2 regions of the Mitsuaria sp. MSU3D genome follow, and region 2 is predicted to be linked to the other one. Evidence: predicted binding sites of a transcription regulator. Region 2 holds the regulator's gene; the other holds the start of a gene.

Region 1 (15,230 bases), 5.2 Mb from region 2:
CGGTGCGGTTTGAAATCGGTGGGATTCAAGGCGCCCTCAATGAGGGAACGGCCACAGCCTCAGCTTTTGACGGGCGGTGGACCACAGGCGGGCCAGGCCGTGCGGCTCGACGATGAGGAAGAACACGATCAGCGCGCCGAAGATCATGTGCTCCAGGTGCGAGGCCGCGCCGGTGGACAGCGGCAGCCCCAGCCAATGCGGCACGTGGTTCAGCAGCAGCGGCAGCAGCACGATGAACGCGGCGCCGAAGAAGCTGCCCGCGATGGACCCGAGCCCGCCGATGATGATCATGAACAGCAGCTGGAAGGACTTGTCGATGCCGAAGGCCGCCGGCTCCCACGCGCCCAGGTGCACGAAGCCCCACAGCGCGCCGGCCACGCCGACGATGAAGCTGCTGACCGCGAAGGCCGTCAGCTTCGCGTGCACCGGCCGGATGCCGATGACGGCGGCGGCGACGTCCATGTCGCGCATCGCCATCCACTCGCGGCCGATGGCGCCGCGCACCAGGTTCTTGGTCAGGATCCCGCACACGACCACCAGCGACAGGCACAGCAGGTAGCGCTGCGCCGGCGTCTCCAGCGGCAGGCCGAACAGCTGCAGCGTGCCGACGCTCACCGAGCCCGACGAGGAGTTGTTCGTCACCCACGGCACGCGGTTGGTGAACCAGTCGATGAAGAACTGCGCCGCCAGCGTCGCGACCGCGAGGTAGAGCCCGCGGATGCGCAGGCTCGGCAGCCCGAACAGCACGCCGCAGACCGTCGCGGCCAGGCCGCCGCCGATCAGCGACAGCAGCAGCGGCATGCCCTCGATGCGCACCTGCAGGTTGTAGGCCGCGTAGGCGCCGACGGCCATGAAGGCGCCGGTCCCCAGCGAGATCTGCCCGCAGTAGCCCACGAGCACGTTCAGGCCCAGCGCCGCCAGCGACAGCACGAGGAAGGGGATCAGCACCGCGCGGAAGGTGTAGTCGCTCGCCAGCCAGGGCACGGCGACGAAGGCCACCAGCGCCAGCGCGATCACCGCCCGGCGGTCCTGCGCGATCGGGAACAGCGCCAGGTCCGCGCGGTAGCTGGCCTTGAACTGGCCGTTTTCACGATAGAACACGGTCGTCTCCTTGATCGTTCGTCGAGTACGGACTCAGACGCGATCGATGATCTTGTCGCCGAAGAGACCTTGCGGCCGCACCAGCAGGAAGCTCAGCGCGAGCACGTAGGCGAACCAGTTCTCGATGCCGCCGCCGACGGACGGGCCGAGGTAGATCTCCGACAGCTTCTCGCCGACGCCGATGATCAGCCCGCCGACGATCGCGCCCGGCACCGAGGTCAGGCCGCCGAGGATGACGACCGGGAAGGCCTTCAGCGCGACGAGCGAGATCGAGTACTGCACGCCCAGCTTGCTGCCCCAGATGATCCCGGCCACCAGCGCGACCAGCCCGCCGACGGACCAGACGATCACCCAGATGCGCGACAGCGGGATGCCGATGGACTGCGCGGCCTGGTGGTCGTCGGCGACCGCGCGCAGCGCGCGGCCGGTGCGGGTCTTCTGGAAGAACAGCGACAGCAGGCCCACCAGCGCCCCGGCGATCACGGCCGAGTACAGGTCTTCCTTGTTCAGCAGCAGCCCGCCCGGGAACGTGTCCCCGAGCACGAACAGCGGATCCTTCGGCAGGCCCACATCGATCTTGTAGGTCGAGCTGCCGAAGATCAGTTGCCCGGCGCCGTCGAGGAAGTAGCTGATGCCCAGCGTCGCCATCAGCAGCGTGATCGCCGGCTGGTTGACCAGTCCGCGCAGCGCCAGCCGCTCGACCAGCCAGGCGACGACGACCATGCAGGCCGCGGCGGCCGCCAGCGCCAGCACGTTGGCCAGCAGCAGGCTCTCGAAGCCGAACCACTGCGGGAACCATTCGGCGAAGCGCGCCATCGCCAGCGCCGCGAACAGCACCATCGCGCCCTGCGAGAAGTTGAAGACGCCGGAGGCCTTGAAGATCAGCACGAAGCCCAGCGCGACCAGCGCGTAGAGCATGCCGGCCATCAGGCCGCCGAAGACGGTTTCGAGGAAGAAGCCCATGATCGTTTCCTTTGTCTTCTTCCCGGCGTCACTCGCCCGCGCCGAGGTAGGCGCGGATCACTTCGGGATTGGCGCGCACCTCGTCGGGCGTGCCGTCGCCGATCTTCTTCCCGTAGTCGAGCACCACGACGCGATCGCTGATGTCCATGACCACGCCCATGTCGTGCTCGATCAGGACGATGGTCGTGCCGAACTCGTCGTTGACGTCGAGGATGAAGCGGCACATGTCCTGCTTCTCCTCGACGTTCATGCCGGCCATCGGCTCGTCGAGCAGCAGCACCTTGGGCTCCATCGCCAGCGCGCGGCCCAGGTCCACGCGCTTCTGCAGCCCGTAGGACAGGCCGCCGACCGGCGTCTTGCGATGCGCCTGGATCTCGAGGAAATCGATGATGCGCTCGACCTTCTCGCGGTGCTCGATCTCCTCGTGCACCGCCGGCCCGATCCGCAGCGCCTGCCACAGCAGGTGGCGCTTCATGTGCAGGTTGCGACCGGACATGATGTTGTCCAGCACGCTCATGCCCTTGAACAGCGCCAGGTTCTGGAAGGTGCGCGCGACGCCGCGCTCGGCCATGCGGCGCAGCCGCGTGCGGGGGCTCCACTGGCGCACGTCCTCGCCGCGATAGCGGATGTCGCCCTGCTGCGGCTGGTAGACGCCGTTGATGCAGTTCAGCATCGAGCTCTTGCCGGCGCCGTTCGGGCCGATGATGGCGCGGATCTCGTGCTCGCGGACGTCGAAGCTGATGTCGTTGAGCGCCTTCACGCCGCCGAAGGACAGCGAGATGTGCTCGACCTCGAGGATCACCTCGCCGATGCGCCGGCCCGGCGCCGGGTCGCCTGCGGAGCGCGGCGATGCCGCGCCTTGCGCCGGCGTCGTCGGCGGCACGGCCTGGCCGGCCTCCTGGAACTGCGCGCCGGCCGGGGCCGCGGCGCCGCCGCTCGCTGCATTGACGGTCAGACTGGCGCTCATCAGGCGGCCCTCCGGGTGTGCGGGAAGGTGGTCGCCTCCTCGATGCGCAGGTCGGCGCTGACGCTGCCGCTGCGGCCGTCCTCGAAACGCACCGCCGTCTCGACGAACTGCGAGGTCTTGCCCTCGTAGAGCGCATCGATCAGCACGCGGTACTTGTCGGCGATCGCGCCGCGGCGGACCTTGCGCGTGCGGGTGAGCTCGCCGTCGTCCGCGTCCAGCTCCTTGTGCAGCACGAGGAAACGCGTGATCTGGCTGCCGGCCAGGCGCTCGTCCTGGGCGAGGTCGGCGTTGACCTTCTCGACGCAGTCCTTGATCAAGCCGAGCACCTCCGCCTTGCCGGCCAGGTCGGTGTAGCCGGCGTAGGCGAGGTTGCGGCGCTCGGCCCAGTTGCCGACGGCCTCGAAGTCGATGTTGATGAAGGCGCAGACGCGGTCGCGGCCATCGCCGAAGGCCACCGCCTCCTTCACGAAGGCGAAGAACTTCAGCTTGTTCTCGACGTACTTGGGCGCGAACATCGCGCCGTCATGCGCGCCGCCGCGCAGCCGGCCGACGTCCTTGGCGCGGTCGATGATCTTCAGATGGCCGCCCGCGTCGAGGAAGCCCGCATCGCCGGTGCGATACCAGCCGTCGGCGCCGAGCACCTCGGCCGTCGCCTCCGGGTTCTTGTAGTAGCCCTGGAGCAGGCCCGGCGAACGCACCAGGATCTCGCCGTTGTCCGCGAGCTTGATCTCGACGCCATCGATGGGCACGCCGACGGTGTCGGACTTGGCCTCGTGGTCCGGCTGCAGGCAGACGAAGACGGCGGTCTCGGTCGAGCCGTAGAGCTGCTTCAGGTTGATGCCGATCGAGCGGTAGAAGCTGAAGAGATCGGGGCCGATGGCCTCGCCCGCCGTGTAGGCCACGCGCACCCGCGAGAAGCCCAGCGCGTTGCGCAGCGGGCCGTAGATCGCGAGGTCGCCGAGGCGGTACTTGAAGCGCTCCCAGCCGCCGACCGGCTTGCCGTCCATCAGCGCCGGGCCGACGCGGTTCGCCAGCGCCATCGCCTTCGCGAACAGCCAGCGCTTGGGCGCGCCGGCGTCCTCCATGCGGATCATCACGCTGGTGAGCAGGCCCTCGAAAACGCGCGGCGGCGCGAAGTAGTAGGTCGGACCGATCTCCTTGAGGTCGATGCTGACGGTGCTGGCCGACTCGGGGCAGTTGACGACGTAGCCGCAGGCCAGCCACTGCGCGTAGCTGAAGACGTTCTGGCCGATCCAGGCGCAGGGCAGGTAGGCGAGGACCTCCTCGTCGGCGCTGAGCTTGTCGAAGCGCGCGCCGGCCTGGGCGCGGTCGATCAGCGAGGTGTGCGTGTGCACGACACCCTTCGGATGGCCGGTGGTGCCGGAGGTGAAGAACATCGCCGCCACGTCGCCGGCGCGGCCCGCGTCGACTTCGCGTTCGAACCAGCCGGGATGCCGCAGCGCATGCGCGCGGCCGTCGTCGCACAGGCCGTCGATCGAGGCGAGTCCGTCCGCGGCGTAATGGCGCAGGCCGCGGGGATCGTCGAACCAGATGCGCCGCAGCGCGGGGCATTGATCGCGGATCTCGAGCAGCTTGTCGACCTGCTCCTGGTCCTCGACGACGACGAAGGCGACGTCGGCGTTCTGCAGCGGGTACGCGAATTCGGCGGCGACGGCGTCCTGGTACAGCGGCACCGGAATCGCGCCCAGCGACTGCGCCGCGAGCATCGAGGCATAGAGCCGGGGCCGGTTCTCGCCGATCACGACGAGGTGCTGGCCGCGCGTCATGCCGGCGGCGGCGAAGCCATGCGCGAGGTCGCGCACGAGCGCCGCCAGCGCCGCCCAGTCGAGCGTCTGCCAGATGCCGAGCTCCTTCTCGCGCAGCGCCGGCGCATGGGGGCGCTGGGCGGCGTGAGCGAGCAGCAGGCGGGGGAAGGTCTGTTCCACCGTCGTCTCCTTTGTGCTTCCCCGCTGTCGCCTCTCTGATGGAGGCGCTCTGGCCGCGGGGTTGCGCCGACTGTAGGCCGGCTCTTTGACGTCGTGTTGTCGTTGCGACGACAGTCCTAGGGAGACTTCGGGGGAGCGTTTTCCCGGATCAGGCGGGCGTTCTCTCGATGGCGTCCGCGCGTGCCTGGTGCCCGACGGGCTGTTGCGGCACGGACGCGATGGTCAGGGCCGGGAGTCCGCGACGAGGCCCGAGCCCAGGCCAGGAGAGCCCGAGAAGACGCGGGGCTTCGGCGGTCCGAATGGCGGTGCACAGCCCGCGGAAGTCTCCCTGCAGCTCGGCCAGAGCGTCCGGCTTCTTCAGGTCGACGCGCCAGCGATCGTGGAACGACCTGAGCCGGCGCCCGATGAGCCAGTCGTTGCCTTCCTTGCAGCGCTGTGTGAGTTTGCCGATCAGGTATCCGAACTGGGGGACGTTACCGGGAATGACGATCTCATCCGGACACGGCGACTCCGGTTGGGTCCCGTCGCTGGTCAAGTCCTTGACGGCGATCGACAGCATGCAACGGTTCAGGGACATCAATTCGTCGAGATAGCGCTGGCGCCTCTGCGTGGAAGCGCCGGGATCTTCACTTCGCGACTCCTGCGCCGCCTTCAGCAGCACCCCGGCCCGCTCCACGAAGAATCTGAGACCGCAGTGTTCGCTCTTCATGAGACGGTCGACCGTCTCCTTGACCACGATCGAGTGAGCGGCCTGCGCCTTGATCGCGGTCAGGACGTCCTCAGCGGAAGCGAGCAGCTTCGGGGCGTGCCGATCCAGCAGCGCGTCGGTCTGCCTGGTGATGTCATTCAGCTGCGAGCGGACCTCGGCGTGGTACTGGTCCTTGGCAAGCTGGTCCTCGGACGTCCACCGGCTGACCGGGATGGTGGCGCCAACAGCGATTGGAAAAGAAGGCGTCGTCGTTATTGCAGAAAACATCAGGCCACACGTCAAAAAGGTAAGAAGCTGCGCTAGTGAACTGGGTTGTCAAACAGGTTCCTGCTCCGTGTTTCCCCCAGGGCACCGCGTCAGGTTCCTGTCATGCGCCGGCGCGATGAACGGGGGATGGCCCCGACCCCCGACACCGTTGTCCACGCCGCGCCAGGTTCCCCCCTGCATGCGGCCCTGCAGACGCCCCTCTCGGGGGCTGTGCCGACGCAGCCGATCCGCTTGCGCGCGCGGGCCGCGAGCGCGCAGGAGATGAGCGCCATTCCGTGGCTGAAGGCGATCGAACCCGAACTGCGCGAACGCGTCGCCTCCAGCATCCAGGTGGCGGAGGTCGAGGTCGGCGAGCGGATCTGCCGCATCGGGCGCGAGGCCAACTTCTGGTTCGGCGTCATCGACGGACTGCTGAAGATGAGCAACGACGAGGCGGCGGCGCGGCAGGTCACCTTCACCGGCGTGCCGCCGGGCGGCTGGTTCGGCGAGGGCACGCTGCTCAAGCGCGAGGCCTACCGCTACAACATCCAGGCGCTGCGGCGCAGCGTGGTGGCGGGGCTGCCGCTGGAGAGCTTCCACGAACTGCTGGCCACCAGCCTGGCCTTCAACCGCTACGTGCTCAACCAGCTCAACGAGCGGCTGGGCCAGTTCATCGCCGCGCGCGAGATCGACCGCCAGAGCGACCCCGACCTGCGCGTGGCGCGCAACCTGGCGGCGCTGTTCCACCCGCAGCTCTACCCCGGGGTGAACGGACTGCTGCGCATCACGCAGCAGGAACTGGGACACCTGGTGGGGCTCTCGCGCCAGCGCGTCAACGAGGCGCTGCGCCACCTGCAGGAACAGCGCCTCATCGCCGTCGAGTACGGCGGGCTCAGGGTGCTCGATCTGGCGGGGTTGAGGGTGTATCCGCAGCAGTAGCGATGTGCTCGTCTGACCGGTCGACGATGGACTCGACAACGACGGTCGAGGCAGTCGGCCTCACGCCCCGAACGGTGTCGCTTCCGGCGGTTCCGGCGGCAGCGCCGCGTACTGGCCCGCGTTGATCTCGTAGAGCAGGCTCGCCGCCTCGCCCGGGCAGTCGGCGACCGAGCCGGTCAATCGCAGGCCGACACGCTCCAGCGTCTTGCGCGCCGCCGTGTTGCCCGGCGCCAGCAGCGCGTGCACCGACGTCGCATGCAGGCTCTCGAAGGCCAGCGTCAGCGCCGCGGTCGCCATCTCCGCCGCATAGCCCCGGCCCCAGTGATCGGACAGGAAGTGGAACTCCAGCAGCAGCGCCGGCGCGCCGCAGATGCGGCCCCGGCTCAAGCCGCCGAAACCGATCGCGCCCAGCGAGGGCTGCTCCCGCAGCGCCACCGCCCACGGCCCCAGGCCGTCGCGCGTCCACAGCGCGCGCCAGAGCTCCAGCCGCTCCGACGCGGCCGGACCACCCGCGTCGAATCGACGATTCGCGGGATCGGTCAGCAGGTCGCGGAAGGCGCGTGCATCCGCCGCGGCAGGCGGACGCAGGCTCAGCCGGCGGGTTGCGGTGAGCCGCTCGACGGCGGGGATGGAGATGAAGGGCGCAAGCATAGGGTTAACCCGCAAATTATGCGCCCAACCCGGATTTCAAGTGCAGCGTCGACCGGGCGGTCGGTGACAGGCCCGGACTTGCGTCACGAAACGTGACCAAGCGCATGGAACCGCGGAAGCTTCGAGCCCGTCGCGCGCCAATCGCCCACCTTGTGTCCGCATCACAGGGGGATGCCCCTCGCGAGGGCGGTGCCGACAGCCCGCGGACAGGTCGGACAGGCCCCGCTCGCATAGCATTCCCGGCATCCGCGGGTCTCGCGGGGGGACCTCTCCCCCAACGGGTCCCGTCCCTCAGGACGACGCGGCGCCCGGCGCCGCAGGAACGAGAGCCTCGTGATGAAGCTGCTGGTCATCGAAGACAACCCGGACATCGTCGCGAACCTGTTCGCCTACCTCGAGCCGATGGGCTACGCGCTGGACGTGGCCCGCAACGGCCTGGGCGGGCTGGCGCAGGCCGCCGCCGGCTCCTACGACGCGATCGTGCTGGACCTGACCCTGCCCGGCCTGGACGGCCTGGATGTCGCCCGGCGCCTGCGCAAGGACTTCCGCCGCCCCACCCCCATCCTCATGCTGACCGCCCGCGACACGATCGCCGACAAGGTCACCGGCTTCGAGAGCGGCGCCGACGACTACCTCGTCAAGCCCTTCTCCCTGGTCGAGCTGGAGATCCGCCTCAAGGCGCTGATGCGGCGCTCGCATGGCCTGAACCTCAGTTCGGCGGTCAGCTACGCCGACGTCAGCTTCGATCCCGACACGCTCGAAGCCACCCGCGCCGGCAAGCCGCTGCAGCTGACGCCCACCGGCTACAAGCTGCTGTCCGCGCTGCTGCGCGAAGCGCCCAAGCTGGTCCGCCGCGAGGACCTCGAGCGCGAGGTCTGGGGCAACGATCCGCCCGACAGCGACGCGCTGCGCACCCACATCCACGCGCTGCGCGCGGCGCTGGACAAGCCCTTCCCCGTCCCGCTGCTGAAGACCCATCCGGGCATCGGCTACCGGCTGGTGTCGCCCGATGCGGGATGAGCCGCGGCGCGACCCCGGCGATCCACGCGGCCACCCTCGTGGCGAAGCCCGCGCCGGCCGCTCGACGGCCGCGCCGACCACGCTGCGCACGCGCGTGGCCGCCGCCTTCCTGCTGCTGACGCTGCTGGTCTGCGGCGCCTTCGCGGTCGCCGCGGTGCGCATCGCCTCGAGCATCGAGGACCGCCTCGTCGACCAGCGCCTGGACCGCACCGCCGACGAGCTGATCGCCCGCGAGAAGCAGGGCCTGGAAGCCGACCTGCCGCCCAGCGTCACGCTCTACAAGGGCGATGCCATCCCGCAGGCACTGCGCGGCAAGCCGCCGGGCAAGTACACGCTGCCGCAGGAGGACGCCACCTTCACCGCCCTGGTCCGCGACGACCTCGGGACGGTCTTCGTGCTGACCGACCGCGACGAGGATTTCGCCAAGATCGAGGCGGGCGTCTACGGCCTGCTCGGCCTGGCCTTCGTCTGCTGCCTGGGACTGGCGCTGTTCCTGGCGCAACTGACCGCGAGCCGCATCGTCGCCCCGGTCACCGCGCTGGCCCGCGCCGTCGAGACCGACACCGCGCCGCGCGAATATCCGCTGCTGGACTCGACCGACGAACTGGGCGTGCTGTCGCGTGCGTTCGCGGCCAAGACCGAGGCGCAGCAGCGCTACCTGGACCGCGAGCGCTGGTTCACCGGCGATGTCAGCCATGAGTTGAGAACGCCGCTGGCTGTGATGCTGGGCGCCGCCGAAATCCTGAAAGCGCGGCTGCACGATCGCGACGACATGGTCGAACTGGCCGAGCGCATCCGGCGCACCGCGGCCGACACCAGCGAGCGCGTCGTCGCGATGCTGCTGCTGTCGCGCGACCCGGCCAGCATCGGCGCGCCGCCGACCGCGCTGCTGCCGCTGCTGCGCCAGGAGATGGAACGCTGCCGGCCGCTGCTCAAGGGCAAGGAGGTCGAGATGACGCTGCATGCCGCGTCCGCCGACGCCGGCCTGGAAGTGCCCGCGCGGCCCGAGCTCGCGGCCATCGCGCTGGGCAACCTGATCCGCAACGCCTGCCAGTTCACCGACCAGGGCCGCGTCGACATCCGGCTCGAGGCCGGCCGCGTGGTCATCGAGGACACCGGCATCGGCATCCCGCCGGCGGTGCGCGACCGGATCTTCGACCGCTTCATGCAGGTCGACCCGGCGGGCGCCGGCAGCGCGGGCCTGGGCCTGGCCATCGTCAAGCGCGTCGCCGAGCACCTGGGCTGGACCGTCAGCCTGGAAGCGCCGGCCCGTGGGGGTACGCGATTCGTACTCGCTTTTCCCACGTCGCCCGCCTCCGCCGAGGTGCCGGCCGGCCATCGGGACATTCTCCCGACTTGAGTTGAAACAGCCCTGGACGGGGCTGTCGTCCTCCTATACTGTATGCACATACAGTGATCTCACGCCGGTTCCTCAACCGGCGTTTTTGTCTCTCGACGACGCCCGCCATGCCTGCCCTGTCCGCCCCTCTCGCCCCACTTCCGCCTGCCGTGGCGGAGGCGATCTGGCGCGGCGACGCGCTGGGCCGCGGCACCGACACCGTCTGGCCGAGCGGCTTCGACGCGCTGGACGCCGAGCTGCCCGGGGGCGGCTGGCCCGGACGCCAGTTGACCGAAGTGCTGCTGCCGCAGTTCTCGCTGGCCGAATGGCGGTTGGCGGGACCGTCGCTCCGACGCGTCGTCGCCGACGGTGCCGCGGTGGCGATGGTCGGACCGCCCAAGCGCCCCCACCTGCCCGGCCTGATGCACCTGGGGCTGGATGAGCGCCACCTCGTCTGGATCGACGCGCGCGCGCCGTCGGAGCGGCTCTGGTGCACCGAACAGCTGATCAAGTCCAATGCCGCCGGCGCGGTGCTGGCCTGGCTGCCGCAAGCCGCGCCCGAGCAGTTGCGGCGGCTACAGGTGCTGGCGCAGTCGTTCGAAGGACCGGTGTTCCTGTTCCGGCCGCTGGCGGCCCGTCATGACCCGTCGCCGGCGCCGCTGCGGGTGCTGGCGACGATCGATGTCGACTGGGCCCTGGACGTCCAGATCCTCAAGCGCAAAGGCCCCGCCCACGAGACCCCGCTGCGGCTGGCCTCGATCCCCGGCGGGCTCGAGCATGTCCTGACCCCGCGCGTGATGCGGCCCAGCACGATGCGCCCGGTGGCGCCGATGACGGTGCCGGTCGCCGACGTGGCCGACACCGTCAACGAGTCGGCCGGCAAGGGCCAGGGCAGTGCCGGGCCCCTGCTCGAAACGGTGTCCGAATCCCTCCACGAGCCCGTGGCGCTCACCCTGTTCCCGGAGTTCTCCCATGTTGTGGGTCGCACTGATCCTGCCGCCTCGTCCGCCGGCACCGTTTGAGGACCCGTCGACCGCGCCGCCGCCGCATCCCTGGGGGATCTGCGCGGAGACGCAGGCGGGCCTGGCGGTGTGGTGCCTGCAGTTCACGCCGCGCGTGGCGCTGATGGAGGACGCCGTCGTGATGGAGGTCGAGGCCAGCCTGCGGCTGTTCCGCGGCCTGCCCGCGCTGAAGGCGCGCCTGAGCGACGAAGCGCCCGACCTGGGCGCCGTGGGCATCGGCTGGGCGCCGTCGGCCACCGCCGCGCTGGTACTGGCGCGTTGCGGCGTGCTTGACCTCGGCGGGCGGCTGTTGCAGGCGGTGCTGGACCCGTTGCCGCTGCAGGCGCTGAGCGCCGGCGCGGAACACGCGGAACCGTTGAGCCGCGCCGGCATCAACACACTGGGCCAGTTGCGGGCGCTGCCGCGCGGCGGCATCAGCCGCCGCTTCGGCGCGGCGCTGCTGACGATGCTGGACCAGGCCTACGGCCTGCGGCCCGAGGCGCACGCCTGGGTCGCGCTGCCCGAGGACTTCCACGCCCGCGTCGAGCTCCCCTGCCGCGAGGACCACGCGCCCGCGCTGCTGCTGGGCACGCGGCCGCTGCTGATGCGGCTGTGCGGCTGGCTGGCGGCGCGCCATGCGGGCGCCACCGGCGTCACGCTGCACTGGGTGCACGACTCGATGCGCGCCAAGGACGCCGGCGAAGGCGGTTGCCTCACGATCCGCACCGCCGAGCCGATCCGCGAGCTCGAACACTTCTGCCGGCTGATGGCCGAGCATCTGGCCAAGACCCAGTTGCTGGCGCCGGTCGGTGAACTGCGGCTGGAGGCGGTCGGCGTGCAGGCGCTGGTGGAGGACAGCGGCTCCCTGCTGCCCGACGTGGTGCGCACCGGCGAGACGCTGTACCTGACCCTGGAACGCATCGCCGCGCGGCTCGGTCCTGAGCGGGTGCAGCAGCCGGTCCTGGGTGACGATCACCGACCCGAATGGCAGACGCGCTGGCGAACCTGCGGCGACGGCCGGACGGCCTCCCGCCGCAAGGGTCGGCAGGCGGCGGTGCGCGCGCCGGCCGTGCCGGAGCCCGCCTTCCTGCTCGACCCGCCGCTGCGGCTGGCGGTGCGCGAGCACCGGCCGCACTACCAGGGCCCGTTGACGCTGCTGGTCGGGCCGGATCGCATCGAGGGCGGCTGGTGGGACCGCATCCCCGACACGAAGGCGCACCGCAAGGTCACCCGCGACTACTGGATCGCCGTCAACGAGAACGCCGGCGTGCTGGCCGTCTATCAGGAACGGCTGAGCGGGACGGGCAACGGCGACGACGACAAGTCCGCCGTGCAGGCGTGGTTCCTGCACGGGATGTATGCCTGATCAGGCACCCTCCGTTCGTACAGGCCGCTCACCATGTCCGCCCTCCCTGGCGCCTCGGTCCTTCCCGACTACGCCGAACTGCGCTGCCTCAGCAACTTCAGCTTCCTGAAGGGGGCGAGCTGGCCCGAGGAACTGGTCGTGCGCGCCAAGGAGCTCGGCTACGCCGCGCTCGCGATCACCGACGAGTGCAGCATGGCCGGCATGGTGCGCGCGCACGTGGCCGCGAAGCAGCACGGCATGAAGCTGCTGGTGGGCAGCCAGTTCCTCATTGAACCCAGCGGCGCCTCAGGGCGCGCCTCAGGCGCCTCAGGCGCCTCAGGCGCGTTGGGCACGTCGGGCGCGTTGGGCGCGTTGGGCGAGCAGGATGCGGGGGACGAAGGCCCGTTCACGCTGGTGGTGCTGGCCTGCAGCCTGAACGGCTACGGCAACCTGTGTCAGTTCATCTCGCGGCTGCGGCGCTCGGCCGAGAAGGGCACCTACCACTGCACGCGGGCCGACATCGGCCCGCAGACGCTGGACGACTGCGTCGTGATCGCCTGCCCCGACCGACATGCGACGCCGGCGCAATTGCTGTCGATGGCGCGCTGGCTGTTGTCGCGCTTCACCGGGCGTTGCTGGCTGGGCATCGACCAGCCCCAGCACGCCGACGACGAGATCCGCCTGCTGCGCCTGCGCGAGGCCGGCGCGCTGACCGAGATCCCGCTGGTGGCCGTGGGCGACGTCACCATGCATGTGCGCAGCCGCAAGCCGCTGCAGGACGTGCTGACGGCCACACGCCTGGGCAAGCCGCTGACCGAGTGCGGCCAGGCGCTGGACCGCAACGCCGAGCGCCACCTGCGCCACCGCAGCCGCCTCGCGCTCAGCTTCCCGGCCGACCTGCTCGCCGAGACGCTGCGCGTCGTCGAGTGTTGCGAATTCAGCCTCGACGAACTGCGCTACCACTACCCGTCCGAGGTCGTGCCCGACGGCCAGACGCCGGCCAGTCATCTGCGCCGTCTGACCTACGAGGGCGCGGGCCGTCGCTGGCCCGAGGGCGTGCCGGCCGCGGCCAGCGAGCAGATCGAGCGCGAGCTCGCACTGATCGAGGAACTGCGCTACGAGCACTACTTCCTGACGGTGGCCGACATCGTCCAGTTCGCGCGTTCGCAGGGCATCCTGTGCCAGGGCCGCGGCAGCGCGGCGAACTCCATCGTCTGCTACTGCACGCACGTGACCGAGGTGGACCCGGCGCGGATGCAGGTCCTGTTCGAGCGCTTCATCAGCAAGGAACGCAACGAGCCGCCGGACATCGACATCGACTTCGAACACGAGCGCCGCGAGGAGGTCATCCAGTACCTCTACCGCAAGTACACGCGCGAACGCGCGGCGCTGGCGGCGGTGGTGATCTCCTACCGCGTGAAGAGCGCGCTGCGCGACGTCGGCAAGGCACTGGGCTTCGAGCCCGAGGTGCTGGACACGCTGTGCGGCAACCACCAGTGGTGGGACGGCCAGACCATCGATGCCGAGCGGCTGCGCGAGTCCGGGCTCGAGGCCGACGACCTCGCGGTGCGCCAACTGGTCGAGATCACGTCGGAGCTGCTGGGCTTCCCGCGACACCTGTCGCAGCACCCGGGCGGCTTCGTGCTGACGCACGGGCCGCTGACGCGCATGGTGCCGGTGGAGAACGCCTCGATGCCGGACCGCACCGTCATCGAGTGGGACAAGGACGACCTCGACGCGGTGGGCTTGCTCAAGGTCGACGTGCTGGGGCTGGGCATGCTCACGGCGATCCGCAAGACGCTGGACTTCGTCGGCAAGCGCGAGCGCTATCCGTTCGAGCTGAAGGACATCCCGGACGGGGACGACGAGACCTACAAAATGATCCAGCGTGCCGAGACCATCGGCGTGTTCCAGATCGAGAGCCGCGCGCAGCGCAGCATGCTGCCGCGGCTGAAACCGAAGGAGTTCTACGACCTGGTCATCGAGGTGGCGATCGTGCGTCCCGGGCCGATCCAGGGCGGCATGGTGCACCCCTACCTGCAGCGACGTCAGGGCTTCGAGGAGGTCGTTTATCCGCAGGGACTGGAAACGGTCCTGAAGCGCACGCTGGGCGTCCCGGTCTTCCAGGAGCAGGTGATGCAGATTGCGATGATCGCGGCCGGATTCTCAGGCGGCGAGGCCGACGAACTGCGACGCTCGATGGCCGCGTGGAAGCGCAAGGGCAACCTGGACAAGTACCGCGCGAAACTGATCGACGGGATGCGGGAACGGAACTATCCGGTGTCTTTTGCCGAGCAGATCTTCGAGCAGGTGAAGGGCTTCTCGGAATACGGCTTCCCGGAGTCGCACGCGGCCTCGTTCGCGCTGCTGGTCTACACGAGCAGCTGGCTGAAGCGGCACCGGTCAGCCGAGTTCCTGGCGGGACTGCTGAACGCGCAACCGCTGGGCTTCTATTCGCCGAGCCAACTGGTGCAGGAGGCCAGACGCAAGGGTGTCGAGGTGCTGCCGCCGGACGTGATGCACAGCGACTGGGACTGCACGCTGGAGCGCGCGGATGGGCGTGTCATCCGCCCGACGCAGCGCGGCGCGGCCGCCGACACGATCGATGCGATGCCACTGGATGAGGACGGCATCGTCGTGGAAGACGATGGCGACCCCTACCTCGACGCAGAGGAAGCGCTCGCGGCCGACGCGGCGCCGGTGAAGGTGCGGCTGGGATTGCGGCTGGTCAAGGGACTGCAGCAGGCCTCGGCGGCGCTGATCTGCCGGGAGCGTCGGAACGGCCCGTTCAACGACGCGGAGGACCTGGCGCGACGCACCGGACTGAACCAGCAGCAGATGACGATGCTGGCGGCGGGCGATGCGTTGACCAGCATCAGCGGCCACCGCCGCCAGCAGATGTGGGATGCGGCCGCGCAGCATGCGCCGCCGCCGCTGCTGGCTTCTGCGCCGGTGCAGGAGGATTTCCTCGCGCTGCCGCAGGCGCCGGAGGGCGAGGAGATC
Region 2 (15,230 bases):
CGCTGGGAGTCGGTTTTGGCATCCGCGATGGGGCGACGGCGGCCGCCGTGGCGCGCCATGCGGACGCGGTGGTGATCGGTTCGGCCCTCGTCCAGCTGATCGAGTCGCAGACAAGGGATAATGTCGCGATCCAGGCAGCGGCCTTCATCCGAGACATCCGCGCCGCGCTGGACGCCTGACGGGGCAAACTGCCCTGTTGCGCGTCTGGCGATAGACATAGGAGCCCGCCATGAGTTGGCTTGAGAAACTGCTTCCCCCGAAGATCCAGCAGACCGACCCCGACCAGCGCCGCACGGTGCCGGAAGGCCTGTGGATCAAGTGCCCGTCCTGCGAAACGGTGCTGTACAAGACCGACCTTGAGCAGAACGTCAACGTCTGCCCGAAGTGCGGTCACCACCATCGCATCGGCGCCCGCGCCCGCCTGGATGCGTTCCTGGATGGCGAAGGCCGCTACGAGGTCGGCCAGGAAGTGCTGCCCGTGGACGCGCTGAAGTTCAAGGACAGCAAGAAGTATCCGGACCGGCTCAAGGAAGCGCTGGAATCGACCGGCGAGACCGACGCGCTGGTCGTCATGGGCGGCGCGGTGATGAGCATCCCCGTGGTCACCGCCTGCTTCGAGTTCGACTTCATGGGCGGTTCGATGGGCTCCGTGGTCGGCGAGCGCTTCGCGCGCGGCGTCGAGACCGCGCTGGAGCAGAAGACCCCGTTCATCTGCTTCACCGCCACCGGCGGCGCGCGGATGCAGGAAGGCCTGCTCTCGCTGATGCAGATGGCCAAGTCCAACGCCGCGCTCACGCGTCTGGCCAAGGCGAAGCTGCCTTACGTCAGCGTGCTGACCGATCCGACGATGGGTGGTGTGTCGGCGAGCTTCGCGTTCGTCGGCGACATCGTCATCGCCGAACCGAAGGCACTGATCGGCTTCGCCGGCCCGCGCGTCATCGAGAACACCGTGCGCGAGAAGCTGCCACCTGGCTTCCAGCGCGCCGAGTTCCTGATGGAGAAGGGCGCGATCGACATGATCGTCGACCGCCGCAAGCTGCGCGAGGTCATCGCCCGGAACCTGGCCATCCTGCAGCGGCAGAGTTCCGACGCGGTCGCCTGACGTCGCGACGGCGAACCGCCCCCGGGGCGGTGGCGGTACTCAGCACGGCCAGACCACTCCCGGTCTGGCCGTCTTCATTTGAGCCTTGGAATTCCTGATGTCCACCACTTCGAACGATCTGTCCATTCCCGTGCTGACCCCCGGCGGCGACGCGCAGCAGGTGCTCGACGCCTGGCTGGCCCGCTGCGAGCGGCTGCATCCGAAGGACATCGACATGACGCTGGCACGTGTCGCCGAGATGCGCCAGCGTCTGAACCTGAACTTCGGTCCGGACACACCGGTCGTGATGGTCGCCGGCACGAACGGCAAGGGCTCGACCTGCGCGATGCTGGAGAGCGTCGCGCTGCAGGCGGGCTACCGCGTCGGCCTCTACATCAAGCCGCACCTGGTGCATTTCCAGGAGCGCTGCCGCGTCGGTGGGCGGCCGGTCGACGCCGCGGCGCTGCTGCCGCACTTCGAGGCGGTGGAGCAGGCCCGCGGTGAACTGGCGCTGACCTATTTCGAATTCACCACGCTCGCGATCCTGCACAAGCTGGCATCCGAGCCGCTGGACCTGGTGATCCTGGAAGTCGGCCTGGGCGGGCGCCTGGATGCGGTGAACGTCATGGACGCCGATTGCAGCGTCATCACGAGCATCGACCTGGACCATACCGAGTACCTCGGCCCGGATCGCGAGTCCGTGGGCCGCGAGAAGGCGCACATCATGCGACCGGGCAGGCCGGCCATCGTGTCCGATCCGATGCCGCCGGCCTCGATCGCCGCGTATGCCGAGTCCATCGGCGCCGAGGTGCGCCAGCTCGGACGCGATTTCAGCTATTCGGGCGATCGCCAGCAATGGCAGTGGGCGGGACGCGCGCGGCGCTACAGCGGCATGTCCTACCCGGCGCTGCGCGGCGTCAACCAGTTGCTGAATGCCTCCGGCGTGCTGGCGGTCTTCGAGGCGCTGTACGAGCGGCTCCCGATCTCCGCGCAGGCGGTGCGCGCGGGGCTCGCGCTGGTCGAACTGCCGGGCCGCTTCCAGGTGATCCCGGGCTCGCCGATGCTGGTGCTGGACGTCGCGCACAACCCGCATGCGGTGGCGGCGCTGGCGCAGAACCTCGACCAGATGGGCTTCTACCCGCGCACCCGTGCCGTCTTCGGCGCGATGGCGGACAAGGATCTCGCCAACATCCTGGCGCGCATCTCGCCGCTGATCGACCACTGGCATTTCTGCGACCTGCCGATCGCGCGTGCGGCGACCGCCCAGGCGCTGCGGACACGTTTCGACGAGGCGCGCGCCGCCGGCACGCTGCAGACGCCGAAGGAAGTCGGCGCATCGCTGCACCCGGACCCCGCGTCGGCCCTGGCCGCGGCGGCGGCCGAGGCGGACCCCGCTGATAGAATTTTGGTCTTCGGTTCGTTCTTCACCGTGGGCGGCGTGCTCAAGAACGGCATCCCGAGACTGGGCGGCGGCGTCCAGCCGGAATCCGAGTCTTGAAGCGGGCGGCATTGAGCGCTTCGCAACGCTGCATTCGAATCTCTCGCAGTTGAAGTCGGCGGCCCTGTCCGTACCTACGGAGGGGCCGCTTTCCGCTCCGGGGCCCTGGGTCCCGAAGGCACTCCCGCGGCGACGGCGCGGCATCAACCAGGTTCTCCGAGTACATGGGTTTTCTGTCCTTCCTGAAGCGCGGCGAAGCGAACGACTCCGGCGACCGAGGCGGTGATCGGGCTGAGCGGGGCCGTTCCGGCGACGGTGCGCGAGGGCGCGCCCGCGGCGGCGCCGAGGCGGTCGACGATGTCCAGCAACTGCGTCTGCGGGCGCGCCGTCGCCTGATCGGCGCCGCGGTACTGGTGGGCGTCGCGGTGATCGTGTTCCCGTTGCTCTTCGAGACCCAGCCGCGTCCGATCCCGGTCGACCTGCCGATCGACATCCCGCGCAAGGACGGCGCCACGCCGCTGACCATTCCCGCGCCGACTGCTCCGACCTCGCGCGGTCAGACCGCCGGGGCGGATGCCGGCCGCGGCATCATCACCGAGTCCGCGGAGCAAGCCGCCGCCGACCGGCCGGTTCCGCCGCCGGAAGCGCCTCGCGACCCGGTGGCCGATCAAGTGGCCCAGGCCATGCCGCCCACGCGCATGGACACCAAGCCCGACGAGCGCGCGACGATCGCCGAGCCCGCCCGCCCGGCGCGCGTCGAGCCCAAGCCTGAACACAAGCCCGAGGTCAGACCCGAGACCAAGCCGGAACGCAAGCCCGAGCCCAAGGTCGACGCCAAGCCCGAACGCAAGCCTGACCCGAAACCCGACACCCGCTCCGCGGATGCTGCCCGCGCCCAGGCGCTGCTGGAGGGGCGGCCCTCTTCCGAGAGAAAGCCGGACGCGGCCGCGTCCGCCGCGCGTTTCATCGTGCAGGTCGGTGCCTACGCCGACGGCAAGGCCGCGCAGGATGTGCGCGTGAAGGTCGAGCGCATGGGCCTGAAGACGTACACGCAGGCGGTCGACACGGCGGACGGCAAGCGCATCCGCGTGCGGGTGGGGCCGTTCAATTCGCGCGACGAGGCGGACAAGGTCGCGGCGAAAGTCCGCGGCGGCGGCCTGTCGTCGGCCGTGCTGACGCTCTGACGGGCCGGCACGGAGACTGTCACGATGCACGACCATGAACCCGCCTCAGCGCACCTCCGATCGCCGCGATGAACTGGGTCGACCTCGCGCTGCTGAGCCTGCTCGTCATCTCGGTCCTGCTGGGCGCCTGGCGCGGCCTGGTGTTCGAGCTGATGACCATCGCCGGCTGGCTGGTGGCCTACGCGGCCTCGCCCTTCGTGGCGCCGTTCATCGAGCGCTTCCTGCCGGCGGAGAAGATCGGTCCGGCGCTGATCCACGCCCTCGGGCTGGTGCTGGCCTTCATCCTGGTGCTGCTGATCTGGGGCCTCGGCGCGAAGCTGATCCGGGCCTTGATCCACGCGACGCCGCTGGGTGTGCTGGACCGGCTCGGCGGCGCCGCCTTCGGCGTGCTGCGCGCGGTGCTGCTGACGCTGCTGGCGACCGTCATCGTCGACATGACGCCGGCCGTGCGCTCGCAGCCCTGGGCCGAATCGCAGATCGCGCCCTGGCTGCAGGCCACGCTCACGCAGGTGAAGCCGCTGTTGCCCGCGGCCCTGCAAGACTACATTCCGGCCTGAGCGTCACGAGCGCTCCGGCCGTCGTTTTCCTCCCGTTCCAGAAGCATTAAGGACCTCCCCATGTGCGGCATCGTCGGTGTGATTTCCAAGGCGCCGGTCAACCAGCTGATCTATGACGCGCTGCTGCTGTTGCAGCATCGCGGCCAGGACGCGGCCGGCATCGTCACGATGCAGGGTCAGAAGTGCTTCATGCACAAGGCGCGTGGCATGGTGCGCGACGTGTTCCGCACCCGCAACATGCGCGGGCTGCCCGGCAACGTCGGCCTCGGCCAGGTGCGCTATCCGACGGCGGGCAATGCCTATTCGGAAGAGGAGGCGCAGCCCTTCTACGTCAATGCGCCCTACGGCATCGTCCTGGTCCACAACGGCAACCTCACCAACGCGCATGCGCTGAAGGACGAGCTGTTCGACGTCGACCGCCGCCACATCAACACCGAGAGCGATACCGAAGTCCTGATCAACGTGCTCGCGCATGAGCTCGAGCGGGCCGGCCGCGACCTGCCGCTGACGCCGGCGCAGATCTTCAAGGCCGTGGGCACGGTGCACAAGCGGATCAAGGGCTCCTACGCCGTGATCGCCCTGATCGCCGGGCATGGCCTGCTCGCGTTCCGCGACCCCTACGGCATCCGCCCCTTGTGCTTCGGCCAGGCGGCCGACGGCGAGGTCATGGTCGCCAGCGAGAGCGTGGCGCTCGAAGGCACGGCGCACACGCTGACGCGCGACCTCGCGCCCGGCGAGGCCCTGTTCATCGACACCCACGGCACGGTCCACACGCAGCAGTGCGCCGAGAACCCGACGCTGAACCCCTGCATGTTCGAGTTCGTCTATCTGGCGCGCCCGGACTCGGTGATGGACGGCATCTCGGTCTACCAGGCCCGGCTGAACATGGGCGAGACCCTGGCCCAGCGCCTGATCTCGACGATCCCGCCGAGCGAGATCGACGTCGTCATCCCGATTCCCGAGTCCAGCCGCCCGTCGGCGATGCAGCTCGCGCACCGCATCGGCAAGCCGTATCGCGAGGGCTTCGTGAAGAACCGCTACGTCGGCCGGACCTTCATCATGCCGGGCCAGTCCACGCGCAAGAAGTCGGTGCGCCAGAAGCTCAACGCGATCGGCCTCGAATTCAAGGGCCGCAACGTGCTGCTGGTCGACGACTCCATCGTGCGCGGCACGACCTCCAAGGAAATCGTCCAGATGGCCCGCGAGGCCGGCGCGAACAAGGTCTACCTGGCCTCGGCCGCGCCGCCGGTGCGCTTCCCCAACGTCTACGGCATCGACATGCCGACCAAGGAGGAACTGATCGCCCACGGCCGCTCGATCGAGGAGATCCGCCAGTTCATCGGCGCCGACGCGCTGATCTACCAGGACGTCGATGCGATGAAGCGCGTGGTCGGCCAGCTCCGCCCGGGGCTGAACGGTTTCGAGGCCTCCTGCTTCGACGGCACCTACATCACCGGCGACGTGTCGGCCGAGGACTTCGCCACGCTGCAGGCGCAGCGCAAGTCGCAGCCGGAGGAAGAGGACATGCCGGCGCGCAGCCGTCTGGCGCTGCAGAGCGGCGGAGACCAGTGATGGGCAACGACAAGAAGGGCGGCATCCCGCGCGTGGACCTGCCCGCCGACGTCCGGCTGGACACGCTCGCCGTCCGCGAAGGCCTGCCGCCGTCGCCGTGGGGCGAGAACTCGGAAGCGCTGTACCTGACCAGTTCCTTCGTGCATCCGGACGCAGCCACCGCCGCGCGCCGTTTCGCCAACGAGGAAGAGGCCTTCGTCTACAGCCGCTTCTCGAATCCCACGGTCATGATGATGGAGCGCCGGCTCGCCGCGCTCGAAGGCACCGAGGCCTGCATCGCGACTTCGTCGGGCATGTCCGCGATCATGCTGCTGGTCATGGGCCTGCTGAAGTCCGGCGACCACGTGGTGTGCTCGCGCTCGGTGTTCGGCTCGACCATCAAGCTGCTGCAGGGCGAGTTCGGCAAGTTCGGCGTCCAGACGACCTTCGTGTCGCAGACTGACCTGGCCGAGTGGAAGGGGGCCCTGCAACCCAACACGAAGCTGCTGTTCGCCGAGACGCCGACCAATCCGCTGACCGAGGTCTGCAATGTCGCCGCGCTGGCGGAGATCGCGCACGCGCACGGCGCGCTGCTGGCCGTCGACAACTGCTTCGCCTCGCCCGCGCTGCAGCAACCGGCGAAGATGGGCGCGGACTTCATCATCCATTCCGGCACCAAGTACCTCGACGGGCAGGGCCGCGTGATCGCGGGCGCGATCTGCGCCTCCGCGAAGCACGTCGACGAGGTGTTCACCCCCGTGATGCGCTCGGTGGGCATGTCGCTGTCGCCGTTCAACGCCTGGGTCGTGCTCAAGGGCATGGAGACGCTGTCGGTGCGCATGAAGGCGCAGACCGCGAGCGCCGCCGTGTTGGCCGAATGGCTGGAGGCGCACCCCGGCATCGAGCGTGTGTACTACCCGGGCCTGAAGTCGCATCCGCAGCATGAGCTCGCGATGCGCCAGCAAGGCGGGCAGGGCGGGGCGGTCGTGTCCTTCATCGTGAAGAGCGGTGGCGAGGACGGCGGCCGCGCCGCGGCGTTCCAGGTGATCGACCAGACTCGCATCTGCTCGATCACCGCCAACCTCGGCGACACCAAGACCACCATCACTCATCCGGCCAGCACTTCGCACGGCCGGCTCACCGAGCCGCAGCGCCAGGCGGCCGGCATCACGCAGGGTCTGATCCGCGTCGCGGTCGGCCTGGAAGACATCGAAGACATCAAGGCCGACCTGGCCCGCGGTTTGAATTCCCTATGACGACTCCTTCCACCCCGGTCCGCACCCGCATCGCCCCGTCGCCGACGGGCTTCCTGCACCTGGGCACAGCGCGCACGGCACTGTTCTCGTGGGCCTACGCGCGCCATCATGGCGGCGAATTCGTGCTGCGCATCGAGGACACCGACGTCGCGCGATCGACGCAGGATTCGGTCGACCAGATCCTGGCATCGATGCGGTGGCTGGGCCTCGAGTACGACGAAGGCCCGGTCTACCAGATGCAGCGCCTGGAGCGCTATCACGCGGTGATCGAGCAGATGATCGCTGCCGGCACCGCCTACCGTTGCTACTGCTCGCCCGAGGAGCTCGCCGCGATGAAGGCGGGCCAGGAGGCGCGTGGCGAGAAGCGGCGCTACGACGGCACCTGGCGTCCGGAGCCGGGCAAGACGCTGCCCGCGATTCCCGCGGGCATCGAGCCGGTGGTGCGTTTCAAGAATCCGGTCGACGGCGACGTGACCTGGGACGACCTGGTCAAGGGACCGATCACGATCAACAACCGCGAGATCGACGACCTCATCCTGCTGCGTCCGGACGGCGTCCCGACCTACAACTTCGCGGTCGTGATCGACGACTGGGACATGAAGATCACCCATGTCTTCCGCGGCGATGAGCACATCAACAACACGCCCTGGCAGATCAACCTGTTCAACGCATTGGGCGCGGCGCTGCCGGCGTTCGGCCACATCCCGGTGATCCTGGGCGATGACGGACTGAAGCTGTCCAAGCGCCGTGGCGCGGTCAGCGTCACCGCGTATGAGGAGAACGGCTATCTGCCCGAGGCGATGCTGAACTACCTGTCGCGCCTGGGCTGGAGTCACGGCGACGACGAGCTCTACAGCGTGGCGCAACTGGTGTCATGGTTCGACGGCAGCCATCTCTCGAAGAGCCCCGCGCAATGGGATCCGGCCAAGCTGGAATGGGTCAACTCGCACTACATCAAGTTGGCCGATGACGCGCGTCTGGCGTCGCTGGTGGCGGTGCAACTTGGCAGGCGTGGCCTGGCCGCGCCGGAGCGCCTCGAAGCGATGTGCGCGCTGTTCAAGGATCGCTGCAGTACCACGGTGGCGCTGGCAGACTGGCTGGCGATGTATGTGTCGCCGGTGACGCCGAGCGAGGCGGACCGGGCCCAGCACCTGACCGATGCCGTGAAGCCGGCCGTGCTGGCGCTGGCGGACAAGCTCGACGCGCTGGCGAATTGGGACAAGGCGTCGATCAGCGCCGCGATCAAGGAAACGATCACGGCGTACGGCATCAAGATGCCGCAACTGGCGATTCCCGTGCGGGTGCTGGCCTGCGGTCGTTCGCAGACGCCGTCGGTGGATGCGGTGCTGGAACTTTTCGACAAAGAAATTTTGTTGAACCGCTTGCGTTCTGTTTAAAACTCGATCTATACTCTCGTTCTCGCTTGAACAGCGCGACGTTCGAAACGAACTTCGAAGCGGCAGACGATGAATTAAACGGGGAGCGCGAGCTCCCCGATGAAATTCAGAAAGCCGAAAAGAAGCCGGGTCGAATTCCCCGAAGGGGGTATAGCTCAGCTGGGAGAGCGCTTGCATGGCATGCAAGAGGTCAGCGGTTCGATCCCGCTTACCTCCACCAAACTTCAGTTTGCGTGGCGCGCGGTTCAAGGAAGAAGGTTCAGTCCCCTTCGTCTAGAGGCCTAGGACACCACCCTTTCACGGTGGCTACAGGGGTTCGAATCCCCTAGGGGACGCCAAGTTTCGAGCTTGGTTACTGACCAGAGATTGAACGAGAAAATCGAAAAATTCTTCGGAAATCGATTTGATCGTTGTCAAAATCAGGTACAGTAACGAAATCGACGCAGCGATGACATCAAGTGATTGATGAAATCAAAGCAAGAAGAGTTTGATGCGACAGATCGAAAGGTCTTGAGTATCTGGAGTGGTAGTTCAGTTGGTTAGAATACCGGCCTGTCACGCCGGGGGTCGCGGGTTCGAGCCCCGTCCACTCCGCCAACACAGTTGAGACTCGGGCGGCGTACCGATTCGATGCGAAAGCATTCGGGGGTATAGCTCAGCTGGGAGAGCGCTTGCATGGCATGCAAGAGGTCAGCGGTTCGATCCCGCTTACCTCCACCAGAACGCCTTCGGGTGTGACGGTTGCAAGGTACGCGCAGTTCGAGTCAAAACAAGCAGGTCCTGTCCCCTTCGTCTAGAGGCCTAGGACACCACCCTTTCACGGTGGCTACAGGGGTTCGAATCCCCTAGGGGACGCCAAGTTTGACAAGGCTTGGCTGCATCGCAGTTCTGTATGGAACTGATTGCTTGCAGCAGAATTTGTTCGCAAATGATATCGATGCACTCAATAGCGTCGTATCTGGAGTGGTAGTTCAGTTGGTTAGAATACCGGCCTGTCACGCCGGGGGTCGCGGGTTCGAGCCCCGTCCACTCCGCCAACATTAAAACCCTGTCGATGCAAATCGGCAGGGTTTTTTCTTTGGTCGTCGCTTTTGTTCTTCAATCAGATATCCGGATACTCGCGCTTGCGCTGCGCCGTATAACTCCACCAATCACGGGGAGGGCCGCCGTTCATGAAATCGACGGCGGCCATATAAGTATCCAGGACGCACGGGTCATGCCGCTGACCGGTGAGTTTGCAAATCCGCTGATACAGCGCGAAGGCATCGGCGCCCACGAGATCCATCGGCTGATGAATCCCCATCAACTCGAAATCCCGCACCATCGCCGGTCCGATGTTGGGAATCTGCCGCAGAGACGCGCATTCGGCGGCCGAGGCTGCTTTGCTGTGCGTCTTTCGCGCGCTCATGAGGGGGATGGCGGCGCTCAGTGAAAGCCGCCGGAACGGATCAGACCGACTGCCAGGCCTTCGATCGCAAACTCCTCATCGGGGGTGACCTCGATCGGTTGGAAGTCCGGGTTCTCCGGCAGCAGGCGAATGCCGTCGGCATGGCGCTGGAAGCGCTTCACGGTGACCTCTTCACCGATGCGCGCCACGACGACCTGGCCATTGCGCGCCTCGCTGATCTTCTGAACGGCGAGCAGGTCGCCGTCCATGATGCCGATGTCCTTCATGCTCATGCCTTTGACGCGGAGCAGGAAGTCGGGCGCCTTCGAGAACATCGAGGGGTCGACGCTATAGTGCTGCTCGACATGTTCCTCGGCGAGGATCGGCGCGCCGGCAGCGACGCGGCCCACGAGCGGCAGCGTCAACTGTGCGAGGCTCGCCAGCGGCAGCGCGAACTGGCTGTGCTCCCGGGCGCGATTGACCTGACGCAAGGCGGTCGACGGCAGGCGGATCCCACGTGCGGTACCGCCGACCAACTCGATGACGCCTTTTCGCGCCAGAGCCTGCAGGTGTTCCTCGGCCGCATTCGCGGACTTGAATCCCAGTTGCTGCGCGATCTCCGCGCGGGTGGGCGGCGAGCCGGTGCTCTCGATGCTGTCGCGGACCAGATCGAAGATCTGCTGTTGCCGGGCAGTGAGTTTGGGCGGTGTATCCACGAGCAAGCCTTTTTTCCATTGAGGACCGGATGTCGAGAACGCGGCGACCCTGATGGTTCAAAAGCCGCCTGAGAATTCATCCAGCATCTGGATTTTTATACAGGAGACGAGAAATTGCAAAGTGTGGCCCAGACCCTCGTGATCATCGGCACCGGCGGGACCATCGCCGGGACCTCCGGCAGCGCGACGGACAACGTCGGCTACAAGGCCGGCTCGCTGTCGGTCGAGTCGCTGGTGAGCGCGGTACCGGCGTTGGCGTCGAAGGCGCTTGAGGCTGAGCAGCTGGCTCAGCTCGACAGCAAGGACATGGATCACGCGACCTGGGCGCGACTCGCTCGTCGGGTGCGGGAGCATCTGGATCGCCCCGAGGTCCGCGGCATCGTGATCACGCATGGCACCGACACGCTCGAGGAGACTGCTTACCTGCTGCAGCGCGTGCTCGCGCCGGAGAAGCCGGTGGTCCTGACGGCCGCGATGCGCCCCGCGACGGCCATCCAGGCGGATGGTCCGCAGAACCTGCTGGATGCGGTGGCTGTTGCCGAAGCCGAAGGCGTGCGCGGCGTCGTCGCGGTCGTGGCGGGTCAGGTGTGGTCCGGCCTGGAACTGCGCAAGACGCACAGCTATCGCCTGAACGCCTTCGAGGCGGGGCCCGACGCTGGTCCACTGGCCGTGGTGGAGGAGGGTGCGCTGCGCCGCTTCCGCGACTGGCCGCAAGGCGAGGCGTTGGGTGTGGGTCTGCTTCCCGAAGACGCGTCGCGGTGGCCTTGGGTCGAGGTGCTCGGCAGCCACGCCGGCTCGGAAGCGCGTTCGCTCGACGCGTGGCGTGCGGCGGGGCTCCAGGGGCTGGTGCTGGCCTGCACCGGGAATGGCACGCTGAATCGTGCGCTCGACGTGCCAGTGCAGGCGCTGAAGGACGCCGGTATCCCGGTCTGGCGAACGACGCGCTGCGCGCAGGGGCGCATCGTCGGCGCGTCCGACGAGCCCGCGGCCGCGCTGTCGCCCTGGGCGGCGCGCATCGAATTGATGCTCACGCTGCTGCGCTCCCGCTGATCTCACCGCGCCAACGAACGCGCGCGCAAGCATGCGCCAACGAAAAAGCGCCGGCATTGCCGGCGCTTTTTTTCCATCGAGAGTCCGGAACGAGCCGGACCCGGATGATCAGACGATCGTCAGCGTGACGTCGATGTTGCCGCGCGTGGCGTTCGAGTACGGGCAGACCTCATGGGCTTCGGCGACCAGCTTCTCCAGCGCGGCGCGGTCCATGCCCGGCACGGAGATCTTCATCGACACGGCGATGCCGAAGGCGCCCGGCTTGTTGGCGTGGGGGCCGATGCCGACTTCGCTGGTGATCGAGACTTCGGCCGGCAGCGCGACCTTGTTGCGACCCGAGACGGCCTTCATCGCGCCGATGAAGCAGGCCGAGTAGCCCGCCGCGAACAGCTGTTCCGGGTTGGTGCCGGGGCCGCCGCCGCCGCCGAGTTCCTTCGGCGTGGACAGATCGACCTTCAGCGCGCCGTCGGACGATTGCGCGGTGCCTTGACGGCCGCCGGTGGCGGTGGCGGTGGCGGTGTAGAGGGCTTTTTCGATGGCCATGTGAGGCTCCTTGGTGGTGATGGGTGAGGGGTGAAAGGACAACTCGGGGTCAGGTCTCGCCATCCTCGTCGACAGTGACGGGATCAGCGGGATCGCGTGCCAGATGGGTCAGTACATTGGCTCGCAATTCATGCAGGCGTCTTGTCAGCGACTCCAGTTCGGCGGGACCGCAGGCGCTGGCGCAGGCCAGTTGTTCGGGGATGGAGACGGCTTGCTCGCGCAGTGCGCGGCCGGCGGGCGTCAGGTGGATCTCGACGCGGCGCTCATCGGCCATGGCGCGGCGGCGTTCGATGAGGCCGTTCGATTCCAGGCGTTTCAGCAGCGGCGTCAGCGTGCCGGAGTCCAGGTTCAAGCGTTGCCCCAGATCGGAGACGCTCGGGCCGTCGGTCTCCCACAGCACCAGCATCGCCAGGTATTGCGGATAGGTCAGGCCCAGGGGAGCCAGCAGCGGCTTGTAGAGCTTCGTCATCGCCAGCGAGGTCGAATAGAGCGCGAAGCACAGCTGAACATCCAGCTTCAGCCAGTCCGTGCCCGCGGGCACCGGCTGGGCGCGGGTCGCGGCCGGGGCGGCGGCGATCTGCGGGTTGAAGCACTTTGTGTTCGGCATGAGCTGAACTATAGCGAGCAATTAAATTGCACGCAATTGAAATGGTCTTTGAAGGCGGTTGACGGGAACTATCGGCGGCGGCGGCGCGAAGTTCCAGAAAGAAAAACGCCCCGGGGACAAGGGTCCACCAGGGCGTCGCTGTGGAGCGGGACGGGCTCAGCCCGTCGCCTGGATCGCGTCCACCTGCTCGCTGAGCTCCAGCCACCGCAGTTCCGCGGCCTCGATCTCGTCGCCGATGGCCTTCAGGCGCTTGCCGGCGTCCGCGATCTGCGCGGGCGTCTGGCCCGCGCCCGACAGCTGCGCTTCCAGCGCGGCGCGTTCGTCCGCCCACGCCTTCATGCGGGCGTCGATCTGCTCCATCTCCTTGCGCAGCGGGCGCGTCTGCTCGGACAGCTTCTGACGGGCCTGGCCGCTGAGCTTGCGGTCCTCGCGCTTGACGGGGGCGGGCGGCGTCACTGGCACGGCGGCCACGGGCGCCGCTGCCACGGCCACAGGGGCCGGCGCAGGGGCGGCGGCCGCGCTGCTGGCGCGCGCGCTGCGCAGGGCCTGCTTGGCCTCTTCCTTGGCGAGTTTCGCGGCCTCCTTGGACCGATCCAGCAGCCAGCGCTGGTAATCGTCCAGGTCGCCGTCGAAGGGCGAGAGCTTGCCGTCGGCCACCAGCCAGAACTCGTCGCAGACCTCGCGCAGCAGCGCGCGGTCATGGCTGACCAGCATGACGGTGCCCTCGAACTCGTTGAGCGCCATCGACAGCGCCTCGCGCGTCTGCAGGTCCAGGTGGTTGGTCGGTTCGTCCAGCAGCAGCAGGTTGGGGCGCTGCCAGACCAGCATCGCCAGCACCAGCCGCGCCTTCTCGCCGCCCGACAGGCTGCCCACGTCCTGGTTCACCATGTCGCCGACGAAGCGGAACTGGCCGAGGAAGTCGCGCAGCTCCTGCTCGCGGGCGTTCGGGCTGACCTCCTTGGCCAGCCGGATCATGTGCATCAGCGGGCCTTCATCAGGCCGCAGCACGTCCATCTCCTGCTGCGCGAAGTAGCCGATCGACAGGCCCTTGCCCTCGGTGATCGTGCCGCCCATCGCGCGCTGCATGCGGGCGACCGTCTTCACGAAGGTCGACTTGCCCTGGCCGTTCGCGCCGAGGATGCCGAAGCGCTGGCCGGCCAGCACCGAGCGGTCGATGCCGCGCACGATGACCTTCTCGCCCTCGTCCGTGTCGTAGCCGACGGACACGGTGTCGAACATCAGCATCGGATTGGGCAGGTTCAGCGGCTCGCGGAACTCGAAGCTGAAGTCCGACGCCGTCAGCACCGGCGCGAGGCGCTCCATGCGCTCCAGCGCCTTCACGCGGCTCTGCGCCTGCTTGGCCTTGCTGGCCTTGGCCTTGAAGCGGTCGATGAACTTCTGCAGATGCGCCATGCGCTCCTGCTGCTTGCTGAAGGCCTGCTGCTGCTGGAGCATGCGCTCGGCGCGCATCGACTCGAACGCGGTGTAGTTGCCGCCGTAGCGGTACAGCTTTGCATCGTCCAGATGCAGCGTGACCTTGGTGATCGCGTCCAGGAATTCGCGGTCATGGCTGATGATGATCATCGTGCCTTCATAGCGCTGCAGCCACGCTTCCAGCCAGACCAGGGCGTCCAGGTCCAAGTGGTTCGTGGGCTCGTCCAGCAGCATCAGGTCGGACGGGCACATCAGCGCGCGCGCCAGCTGCAGCCGCATGCGCCAGCCGCCGGAGAAGCTGTTGACCGGCGCATCGACCTGCGCGCCCTTGAAGCCCAGGCCCATCATCAGCGCCTGCGCGCGGGCGGGGGCGTCGAGGCTGCCGGCGTCCATCAGCTGCGCGTAGGCATCGGCGATGGCGTGACCGTCGTCGGCGGCTTCGGCCTCGGCCAGGGCCTGGCGCGCGGCCATCAGGCGGACGTCCCCTTCCAGCACGAACTCGGTGGCCGGCATGTCGGTCTCGGGCATGTGCTGCGCCACTTCGGCGAGCGCCCAGTGGCGCGGGATCTCCACGTCGCCCTTGTCGCTGTGCAGGCGGTCGGTCAGCAGCGAGAACAGGCTGGACTTGCCCGCGCCGTTGCGGCCGACGAGGCCGACCTTCTCGCCGGGTTGCAGCACGACGCTCGCGTCATCGAGAACGACCTTGGTGCCGCGGCGCAGCACGATGTTGCGCAGCGTGATCATGGGGAAACTCCTTGTTCGTCGTCATCGCCGAAGCCCGCGGCGACCAGCGCCTCGCGGGTCAGCAGCAGGACCTGGTCTTCGCCGGCGGAGGTCTCCAGCCAGGCGGATTCAAGTTGGGGGAAGGCAGCCTCGAAGAAGGCGCGCTCGTTGCCGATCTCCAGGACCAGCACCGCGTGCGGCGTCATCCGGGCGGGGGCGTCGGACAGCAGCGTGCGGATGAAGTCCATCCCGTCGGCGCCGCCCGCGAGGGCGAGTTCGGGCTCGGCGCGGTACTCGTGCGGCAGC

The links. The regulator LexA, encoded in region 2, represses DNA repair genes until DNA is damaged. The targets are predictions, from matches to a motif close to ACTGTATNNNNATACAGT.
Region 1: a site for LexA is predicted at 9,940-9,957, ahead of imuA (translesion DNA synthesis-associated protein ImuA). Genes of this name have one in related genera too.

Annotation. Positions count from the first base shown of each region.
Region 1 is NZ_CP200314.1:6,392,266-6,407,495, reverse strand. Features, by position in the region: gene AC1VNM_RS28230 (branched-chain amino acid ABC transporter permease) at 37-1,101, opposite strand; gene AC1VNM_RS28225 (branched-chain amino acid ABC transporter permease) at 1,135-2,064, opposite strand; gene AC1VNM_RS28220 (ABC transporter ATP-binding protein) at 2,093-3,031, opposite strand; gene AC1VNM_RS28215 (AMP-dependent synthetase/ligase) at 3,031-4,977, opposite strand; gene AC1VNM_RS28210 (hypothetical protein) at 5,126-5,953, opposite strand; gene AC1VNM_RS28205 (Crp/Fnr family transcriptional regulator) at 6,215-6,871, shown strand; gene AC1VNM_RS28200 (GNAT family N-acetyltransferase) at 6,932-7,522, opposite strand; gene AC1VNM_RS28195 (response regulator transcription factor) at 7,859-8,542, shown strand; gene AC1VNM_RS28190 (sensor histidine kinase) at 8,532-9,902, shown strand; gene imuA (translesion DNA synthesis-associated protein ImuA) at 10,010-10,903, shown strand; gene AC1VNM_RS28180 (Y-family DNA polymerase) at 10,854-12,248, shown strand; gene AC1VNM_RS28175 (error-prone DNA polymerase) at 12,282-15,230, shown strand, end outside.
Region 2 is NZ_CP200314.1:1,235,518-1,250,747, forward strand. Features, by position in the region: gene trpA (tryptophan synthase subunit alpha) at 1-179, shown strand, start outside; gene accD (acetyl-CoA carboxylase, carboxyltransferase subunit beta) at 230-1,102, shown strand; gene folC (bifunctional tetrahydrofolate synthase/dihydrofolate synthase) at 1,200-2,579, shown strand; gene AC1VNM_RS05675 (SPOR domain-containing protein) at 2,744-3,703, shown strand; gene AC1VNM_RS05680 (CvpA family protein) at 3,772-4,260, shown strand; gene purF (amidophosphoribosyltransferase) at 4,321-5,832, shown strand; gene AC1VNM_RS05690 (O-succinylhomoserine sulfhydrylase) at 5,832-7,067, shown strand; gene gltX (glutamate--tRNA ligase) at 7,064-8,464, shown strand; tRNA gene AC1VNM_RS05700 (tRNA-Ala) at 8,609-8,684, shown strand; tRNA gene AC1VNM_RS05705 (tRNA-Glu) at 8,727-8,802, shown strand; tRNA gene AC1VNM_RS05710 (tRNA-Asp) at 8,985-9,061, shown strand; tRNA gene AC1VNM_RS05715 (tRNA-Ala) at 9,109-9,184, shown strand; tRNA gene AC1VNM_RS05720 (tRNA-Glu) at 9,247-9,322, shown strand; tRNA gene AC1VNM_RS05725 (tRNA-Asp) at 9,425-9,501, shown strand; gene AC1VNM_RS05730 (helix-hairpin-helix domain-containing protein) at 9,567-9,872, opposite strand; gene lexA (transcriptional repressor LexA) at 9,890-10,567, opposite strand; gene AC1VNM_RS05740 (asparaginase) at 10,691-11,617, shown strand; gene AC1VNM_RS05745 (organic hydroperoxide resistance protein) at 11,726-12,160, opposite strand; gene AC1VNM_RS05750 (MarR family winged helix-turn-helix transcriptional regulator) at 12,210-12,767, opposite strand; gene AC1VNM_RS05755 (ATP-binding cassette domain-containing protein) at 12,924-14,945, opposite strand; gene prmB (50S ribosomal protein L3 N(5)-glutamine methyltransferase) at 14,942-15,230, opposite strand, start outside.